Regions from separate parts of the Streptosporangium sp. NPDC087985 genome, predicted to be linked through region 2. Evidence: riboswitches for the same ligand, from Rfam matches in the RefSeq annotation. Region 2 holds a riboswitch; the other holds the start of a gene.

Region 1 (4,208 bases), on a different contig from region 2:
CTGTGCAGGAACGGCAGCCGGGTCAGGCCCACCGCCCCACCCCCGCCCAGCTCACGGCCGATCGCCGAGAACTCCGCGACCTCCCGCTCGCTGTGCAGGACGAGCAGGTCGCATCCGCTGCGGAACACCCACGCCTTCTCGGTCGCCGGGATGGAGATCCCCGGCAGCCCGGAGATGAACACCGGCCTCGGCACCAGGCCGGCGAGTACCTCGCTGACCAGCACGTCCACCACGGGTCCTGTGCAGGCGACCAGCACCACGTCGGGTCTGAGCCGCTCGGCCGCCCTGCGCAGCGCCCGGGCCGACAGCACGGGCGGATCGGCGACCGCACCCGCGACGGCCGCGTGGATCTGGGCCGGGGAGGGTGTGATGGGAGTACGGATCACCGTCAGCTCCGCCGTACAGCTCGAAGGAAGATCATCGAGCAGATGGGCGGCCCACTTCAGATAGGAATCCGAGTCGGCCACGGCCAGGACCTTCAACCTGTTACTCCAGTGTCGTGATGGGCGAACATCGACAGGTGGGAACGGAGCGAGGGCACCGCCCGGGCGGTCCACCACGCGTCGGGGACGTCCACTGCCTCCACGGCGACGCCCCGGGCCGTGAGCAGGACCCGCAGGGAGGTGACCGCGGTGGACGGCAGGCTCAGCACCCGCTGTCCGGCCGCCAGCCCTCGCAGGGTCATCTCGGCGGGGATCCCGCCGTCGTAGACGGTGATCCCGGGCTGTTCCCCGACCAGGGCGAGATCGTGGAGGTCCTCCCGGCGGTGCGGGAAGTAGGCCACCGGCTCGGACGAGCCGAGCTCGGCCAGCCAGCTGAGGTAGGGGTCGCGGTGGATCAGGCCGTTGCGGACCAGCGAGGTGCCGAGCACGACGGTCCGCTCCTCGGGGGCCGGCCTGCGCAGGGGCTGTGACCGCAGCCACGCGAAGTCGTGGATGATCAGCTCCGCACCCCTGTCCCGTACGGCCTGCGCCAGCTCGGCGGGGACGGGCAACGCGGTGAAGATCGACAGTCGGCCGGATCGGGAGGCGGCGCGCAGTCGGAGGGCTGCGGCCGTTCCGAGGGCGGTCCGCAGGGGACCGACGGCGGTGCGGGCCCGCAGCAGCGGCGTCCAGATCCGCCCGGCGAGCAGTTCCAGGAGCCTGATGGTGGCCAGGCCGTCGTCGACGATCACGATCCGGCCGGGAAGGGTGGTGAGCCAGCCCGCCTGGACCTTGCCGGAGAAGGCGTCGCCGACCGCCCAGGTCGTGCCCCGTTGGGGCCTGGGCATCTCGGACTCGGGCCCGCCCAGTTCCAGGCCCGGAGGCAGATCCAGCCGGGAGATCTCGCGACGGGTGACGGCCAGTGGGCGCAGCCCCGCCCGGGGCGCCATCCGGGCGTGGGCACCGAGCAGTCCGGCGTGGCAGGCCTCCACGGCGCAGAGCATCTGCAGTGGGGACTCCACCCAGGCAACGGCCGAACCCTGCTCCCGCGCGTGGCCTCGACCGTCCTCCACGCCGGGCGATGACCCGTTCACGACCGCCTCACCGTAACCGGGACGGCTTACACGCCTGGGAACTGCGGGTGAACACCCGGACACGCCGTTCTGCGCGCCCGGATCGGGGCGACCACGCGCGGGTTCAGGGTGACGCGGTCAACCGGCTGCCGCAGCCGACGCGGGTCCGGCCCACGGCGAAATCTCCTCGAATGCGATCGTTTCCGCAGGTAAAACGGCCCTCATCAAAAAGATCTACGTTTATGGTGAAACCCCGGGGTGTGAGGTATGCAACACAGCGGCCTTTCGCCGGTGTCGCCGCTCCGAAACGCCTATCCCACAGGCGTTCCCGGCTTCAACAGGCCATCCGGCACAGACTTGTCGATCTTGAGGGCGCCCCAGGCTTTCCCCCTCGATGCACACCTATTCCCAAGCCGTGGCAATTTGTACCACTTGTAACCGTTTGTCCTTTTCGCGTAGCTTCTATCTCACATCTGGTGACCGCCCAAGTTCTTCAGCTACACGTCACCATCACATTGCCCGTCCGCGCTCTATCGGAGCGGATCACTCCACCCGATGAGCACGGCCGCCGAATCCGCGGATCCCGCGGAACCGGGGAACCACTTTTTTGGGGTGAATCAGCGCTTAGTGCGCTGTAGGGCACTTCCCAGCCCGAACCCGTCAGCTAACCCGGTAGGCGGCATGAGAAGCGAAGCAAGGAGTCTCACCCCTCATGGCCACGAACCGCTTTAACCGCAAGACACGTAAGCTGACCAACATTCTTCTCGGCGCCTCCATCGTCGCCGGGGGTAGCCTCCTCGCAGTTCCTGCCGCCCTGGCGGACACTCACGGACCGAACACCGTCGCCGTGGCCTCCGTCAGAACCTCCCAGGCCGCCGGCAAGACCCCTCTGCAGCTCGAGGCCGAGCGTCTGCCCAGGGTCACGGCCACGCAGGTCCTGGACATCGCCGCCCAGCAGATCGGCATCTCGGAGAACGCCCAGGGCGGCGGGACCAAGTTCCAGTCCTGGTACATGTCCTCCCCGCGGGCCAAGGAGACCCTCGCCCGTGACGGCGGCACCCTTGCAGGCTACGCCAACGCCCCCTGGTGCGCGATGTTCGTCTCCTGGGTCGGCGAGCAGGCCGGCATCCAGCCCACCATGGGCTGGGACGCCTACACCGTCACCTACGCCCAGTGGTTCAAGGACAACGGGCACTGGGGCACCGTCGCCAAGCCCGGTGCCGTCGTCTTCTTCGACTGGCAGGGCAGCAAGAACATCAGCGGGATCGACCACGTCGGCCTCGTGAAGAAGGACAACGGCGACGGCACGATCAGCACGATCGAGGGCAACACCGGCAACGGCAAGGTCGAGGAGCGCGTCCGGCCCACGTCCCAGGTCGTCGGCTACGGCTACCCGGTCTACAGCGACTGATCGATCGGCACCGCACGCCACGGTCACCCGTCCCGCGACGGCTGATCCACCGGCACGGAGAAGGGGTCCGGCTCACCTGAGCCGGGCCCCTTTCTGCGTCCCGCCGTACATCACCCGGCATCTACCACCCGAGCCCCGCATCCGGGGCTCTCGGACGTCTACTTTCCTCAACGAAGGCACTTCCGCACAGAATGTCCCCGTGTGTCACTGTGTGATGGGAGCGCTCCCAAACACCTTTCTGAGAGGTTTGCGAGGTATGCGACCCTTCATTCCCCATTGACAGGCCAGTTGTAACGGTTGAGTTTCGGCATATTGACGTCCCGGCTGCCTATCGTCCACTCTTCGTGGGAGCGCTCCCAAAGCACATTGAGGAACCTGCCCCATCGCGCACCGCGTTTGTCGGGGACCGGCGCGCGATGTCACCTCCCATCGATTCGGGCGACCACCTGAGAGGGGTCCGTAATGTTGAACACCAAGCGGCATGGCAAGCTCGCCGCGGTTGCGGTGATGGCGGCCACCGCCCTGGCGATCACTTCCTGCAGCACGAATGATTCCACCAAGCCCGCGGCCGTCGGTGACTCCACCGCGCCCGCCGCCGCTGCCGAGCCGGTGACCATCACCGTGCACACCTTCGGCGGCGGTGAGAACTTCGGCTACAAGAAGGCCGTGGAGACGTGGAACGCCGCACATCCGGACATCCAGGTCAAGCACCAGAACCTGACCGACCGGTTCGAGGACGTCTACCTGCCCCAGCTGCTGCAGAAGCTGCAGGCCGGCAGCGGCACCGGTGACATCGTCGGCATCGACGAAGGCGCGATGGGTCTGATGAAGGCCCGCCCGCAGTTCTTCACCGACCTGGCGCAGTACGGGCTGGACAGCCGCAAGTCCGACTTCCCCGCGGCGAAGTGGGACAACGGCGTCAACAAGGACGGCAAGCTCTTCGCCCTCGGCACCGACATCGGCGGCATGGCCATGTGCTACCGCAAGGACCTGCTCCAGAAGGCCGGCCTGCCGAGCGAGCGCGACGAGGTCAGCAAGCTCTGGCCGGACTGGGACTCCTTCATGGCGGCCGGCAAGAAGTTCCAGGCCGCCAACACCGGCAAGGGAGACCCGAAGTTCCTCGACGGCCCGAACACTCTCTACAACGTGGTCCTGTCGCAGGAGGCGCCGAAGAACGGCAACATCGCCTACTTCGACACCGACAACCAGCTCGTCATCGACAAGAACCCGGCCATCAAGACCTCGTTCGACACGGTGAAGTCCTACAGCGAGGCGGGCCTGACCGCCAAGCTCGCCTCCTTC
Region 2 (4,208 bases):
TAGAGGCTGTGACCCGGGGTGGTGGGGACCCACTCGCGATCGGTCTGGACGAGAAGCTCCAGCGACTCGACGAACGTCTCCTCGGGCAGTTCCGGCATCGCCATCCGCGCCGCCGACCGGTTGAAGCGGGCGGCGTTGGCGTACGGCCGGAAGGTCGCGATCGTGCCGCCCTCCTGACGGTAGGCCTTCATACCCTCGAAGAGCTCCTGGGCGTAGTGGAACACCGCGGTCGCCGGGTCCAGGATCAGCGGGCCGTACGGCGTGAGCCGCGCGTCGTGCCAGCCCTCACCTTCGGTGTAGTCGATCGAGACCATGTGATCGGTGAAGACCTGCCCGAATCCTGGACTCGCCAGTACCTGCTCGCGCTCGGCTGCGGTGCGCGCGTGGTCGGAGAGCTGCACGTCGAAGCTGAGCTTCTGAGCGGTGGTCATGGCGGAGATCCTTCTCTTTGTGACGGTTTGCCCTTAGTCCATTCTGCGATGGACCGGGTAACGGGAAACTACTGCATCCAGGTCGAAACCCGGCAGCGCCCCGGATAAACAGAGACGCGCCTGGCGGCTCGTGAGCCGCCAGGCGCGTCTGAGATCGGGGAGGCGGCTCCGTCAGCCGGCTACTCGGGCGGTGATGTCGTCGCCGATCTCGCGGGTGGTCCGTCCGGCCCAGCCGGTCAGCCGTTCGAGGAGGTCCTCGGCCACGGCCTGCTCGACCTGGGCCGCCTGGGCGGACAGGCCGAGGTGGTCCAGGAGCATGGCGACGGACAGGATGGTCGCGGTCGGATCGGCCTTGCCCTGGCCCGCGATGTCGGGGGCGCTGCCGTGGACCGGCTCGAACATGCTCGGCGCGGTGCGGTCGGGGTTGACGTTGCCGCTGGCCGCCAGGCCGATGCCGCCGGCGACGGCGGCGCCGATGTCGGTGAGGATGTCGCCGAACAGGTTGTCGGTGACGATCACATCGAACCGCTCCGGCTGGCTGACGAAGAACATCGAGGCCGCGTCGACATGACAGTAGTCGGTCTCGACGTCGGGATACTCCAGGCTGACCCGGTCAAACGTGCGGGCCCAGAGGTCGCCGGCGTAGGTGAGCACGTTGGTCTTGTGGACCAGCGTCAGCTTCCTGCGTGTCCGGCCGAGCGCCTTGTCGAAGGCGTAGCGGATGACCCGCTCGACGCCGAAGGCCGTGTTCAGCGACTCCTGGGTGGCGATCTCGTACGGCGTGCCCCGGCGCATCACGCCGCCGGCTCCCGCATACGGCCCCTCGGTGCCCTCGCGGACGACGATCATGTCGATGTCCTCGGGGCGGGCGTTGCCCAGCGGGGTCTCGACGCCGGGGAAGAGCTTGACCGGGCGGAGATTGACGTAGTGGTCGAGCTGGAAGCGGAGCCTGAGCAGCAGATCGCGCTCCAGGATGCCCGGGGGCACGCTGGGGTCGCCGACCGCCCCGAGCAGGATCGCGTCATATCCCCGCAGTTCGTCCAGGACGGTGTCGGGGAGGGTCTCACCGGTCTCGTGGTAGCGCCTGGCGCCAAGATCATAGGTGGTGGTCTCCACCTGCGCGCCGACCGCTTCGAGGACCTTCAGGCCCTCGGTGACGACCTCGACTCCGATCCCGTCCCCGGGGATGACTGCCAGGCGAATGTTACGCGCGTCCATGCAGGCACCTTACCGGCCCGTCTCGGTAACCGAACACTGGTCTCATCCATCGGACATTTCCGACCCCCGGAGTCCTCGCGATCATTTTGTCCGGTTTTGCGAGGTATTGACCCTTTCGTGAAGTTTCGTTATCGTCCTCACCATTCGAACCGATGCCTAATCCGCACGGCCGCTCCCCCATCGGCCTGCGCGGAGCCGGGGAACCACTTCCGGGGCCACGGCCGCCCAGGACATCTCGCTCCCTCACGCGGAGCCCAGATGTCCAGGGCCGCCATCACTGGGTCCCTTGGGGCGAATCAGCGCTTCTCGCGCCGTAGGGCGGCCTCCACGCCCGAGCCCGACAGCTAACCCGGCCGGCCTTATGGAAGGAATCATCTTGTCCGGCAAGATCTGTCCCCGCGTCCTGACCCTGCTCGTCGCCGGCGCCGCCGCGCTCGCGACCCCGTCACTCGCCCAGGCCGCCGTCTCCGCCCCCCAGGCCGCTCCCAAAGCCCCCGCCTCCGCCCCTGAGGCCGCCACGCTCACCGGCGCCAAGCTCAAGGAAATCCTCACCCACCAGGCCTCCAAGCCCGCCTGGCAGAAGGCCCTGCAGTGGGCCATGGCCCAGCGCGGCACCCCGTACGTCTGGGGCGGCACCGGCAACGGTGGTTTCGACTGCTCCGGCCTGATGCTCCGTGCCTACGGCGCCGCCGGGATCAAGCTGCCCCGCGTCACCTACGACCAGTACGCGGCGTTCTCCAAGAAGATCGCCTGGAAGGACCTCAGACCCGGCGACCTGGCCTTCTTCAGCGGTCTCGGCCATGTCGGCATGATCAGCAAGCCCGGCTACATGGTCCACGCCCCGCAGACCGGCGACGTGGTCAAGGAGGAGAAGCTCAGCGACTGGCGCCGCAGCAGTTTCGTCGGCGCCGTCCGGCCCGACGCCCAGGGCGTCAAGATCTCCATCGAGCAGGCCAAGCTCGCCGCCGAGCCTGCCCCCTCGATGCTCGAAGCCAGCCTCTGATCGACGGGCACCGGCCCGGGTATCCCCGAGGCCCGGGCCGGTGCCCGTCAGGAGTACACCGGAGTTCGGGCGAGCACCGCCCCGCCCGATGACGAGACGCAATAATTCGCAACATAACGAGATATTTCACAATTTCGGGCGTATCCTCGCAGCCAATACCCCCCAACAGGGACGAGGTGGCTCGATGGCAACCTCCACCCGCATCGACGAAGCGAAGGGCATCCTCGCGGCGCGCCTGCGCGCACTCCGCTCGGATGCCGGCCTGACCGGCCGGGCGCTGGCCACACGGACCGGCATGGACCACACGAAGATCTCCAAGATCGAGAACGCCGTTCAGATGCCGAACCAGACCGACATCCGGGCCTGGTGCAAGGCGTGCAGCGCCGAGGAGCAGGTGGTCGACCTGATCGCGGCGGCCCAGAACATCGAGGCCATGTACACGGAGTGGCGACGCCTGGAGGAGACGGGGCTCGGGCGTGTCCAGCGCTCGTTCCAGCCCCTGTACGAGAAGACCAGCAGGTTCCGCGTGTGGCAGCACTCCGCGATCCCCGGCCTGCTCCAGACCTCCGGGTACGCGCGGGGGCATCTACGGACCGTCATCGACTTCCGGAACATCCCTGACGACATCGACGCCGCGGTGGCCGCGCGGCTGCGGCAGCAGGGCGTGCTGCGCGACGGCACCAAACGGTTCGCGTTCATCGTCGGCGAGCAGGCTCTCCGCACGCCGCTGGTCGGACCGGCGGAGATGGCCGCCCAGCTGGACCGGCTCATCGAGCTGACGAGCGGCGTGGCGAACCTGTCGTTCGGGATCATCCCCGTGACGGCGAAACCGCCGATGATGCCGCCGGAGAACTTCTGGATCTACGATGCCAGCCGGGTGCGCGTCGACACGGTGCCCGGCCAGATCCAGCACAAGGCCCCCTCGGACGTCGCCGTGTACGAGAAGGCGTTCGAGGCGCTGCACACGGCCGCGGTGTACGGCGAGGCCGCCCGCGCCGTGCTCCGGGCGGTGGCGGGCGAGTTTCGCGCAACATAACGCAACATCGTTGATGCGGGCGCATCCGGCTCCTTAGCGTGGCTACCGTGCCCCCGCCGCGCTTCTCCCTGACCGGGTATGACACCGAGGAGATCGACGCCGCCGCCAGGGTCCAGGCGGACGCGCCTGGCTGGCTGGTCATGTGGCGGCCGTGGCGGCGGTGCTTCACCGCGTTCGAGTGCCGCGACCCGTGCCAGGTCCGGATCGTCGAAGCCGGGACGGCCGACGAACTACGCGATCTCATGCAGCACGTCGAAGTCGAGCTCTGGCAGACCTTGCCCCTTCCGTCCACGGCGGAGTCGCCACCCACACGCGACCTGCCGCTGAGGTCTGCCAGGTAACAACCCTGTGGCCCCGGGGCGAGGACTCGTTCTCGGAGGGGTGCTCTTCAGGGAGAGGGGAGCCTCCCGGGGCCACAGGCGCCACCACCCCCGTCGCGCCGGGGGTCACAGGGTGGGGCCCGGGGGGATCAGCGGGTGGGAACGCCTCCGTTGTCGCGCCGGTCCAGGGCGATCTGGAG

The links. Region 2 has a riboswitch for cyclic di-AMP ahead of ACIN94_RS20180 (C40 family peptidase). Riboswitches for the same ligand answer to the same signal wherever they lie in the genome.
Region 1: linked by a shared signal. The riboswitch ahead of ACIN94_RS20955 (CHAP domain-containing protein) and the one ahead of ACIN94_RS20180 (C40 family peptidase) in region 2 are both predicted to bind cyclic di-AMP.

What each region holds. Positions count from the first base shown of each region.
Region 1 covers NZ_JBIUTQ010000011.1:131,426-135,633, reverse strand. The annotation lists gene ACIN94_RS20965 (DUF6716 putative glycosyltransferase) at 1-467, opposite strand, end outside; gene ACIN94_RS20960 (hypothetical protein) at 479-1,516, opposite strand; cyclic di-AMP (ydaO/yuaA leader) riboswitch at 2,052-2,188, shown strand; gene ACIN94_RS20955 (CHAP domain-containing protein) at 2,208-2,906, shown strand; gene ACIN94_RS20950 (ABC transporter substrate-binding protein) at 3,369-4,208, shown strand, end outside.
Region 2 covers NZ_JBIUTQ010000010.1:157,035-161,242, forward strand. The annotation lists gene ACIN94_RS20170 (branched-chain amino acid aminotransferase) at 1-431, opposite strand, end outside; gene ACIN94_RS20175 (3-isopropylmalate dehydrogenase) at 603-1,649, opposite strand; cyclic di-AMP (ydaO/yuaA leader) riboswitch at 1,807-2,023, shown strand; gene ACIN94_RS20180 (C40 family peptidase) at 2,026-2,652, shown strand; gene ACIN94_RS20185 (helix-turn-helix domain-containing protein) at 2,837-3,688, shown strand; gene ACIN94_RS20190 (hypothetical protein) at 3,736-4,029, shown strand.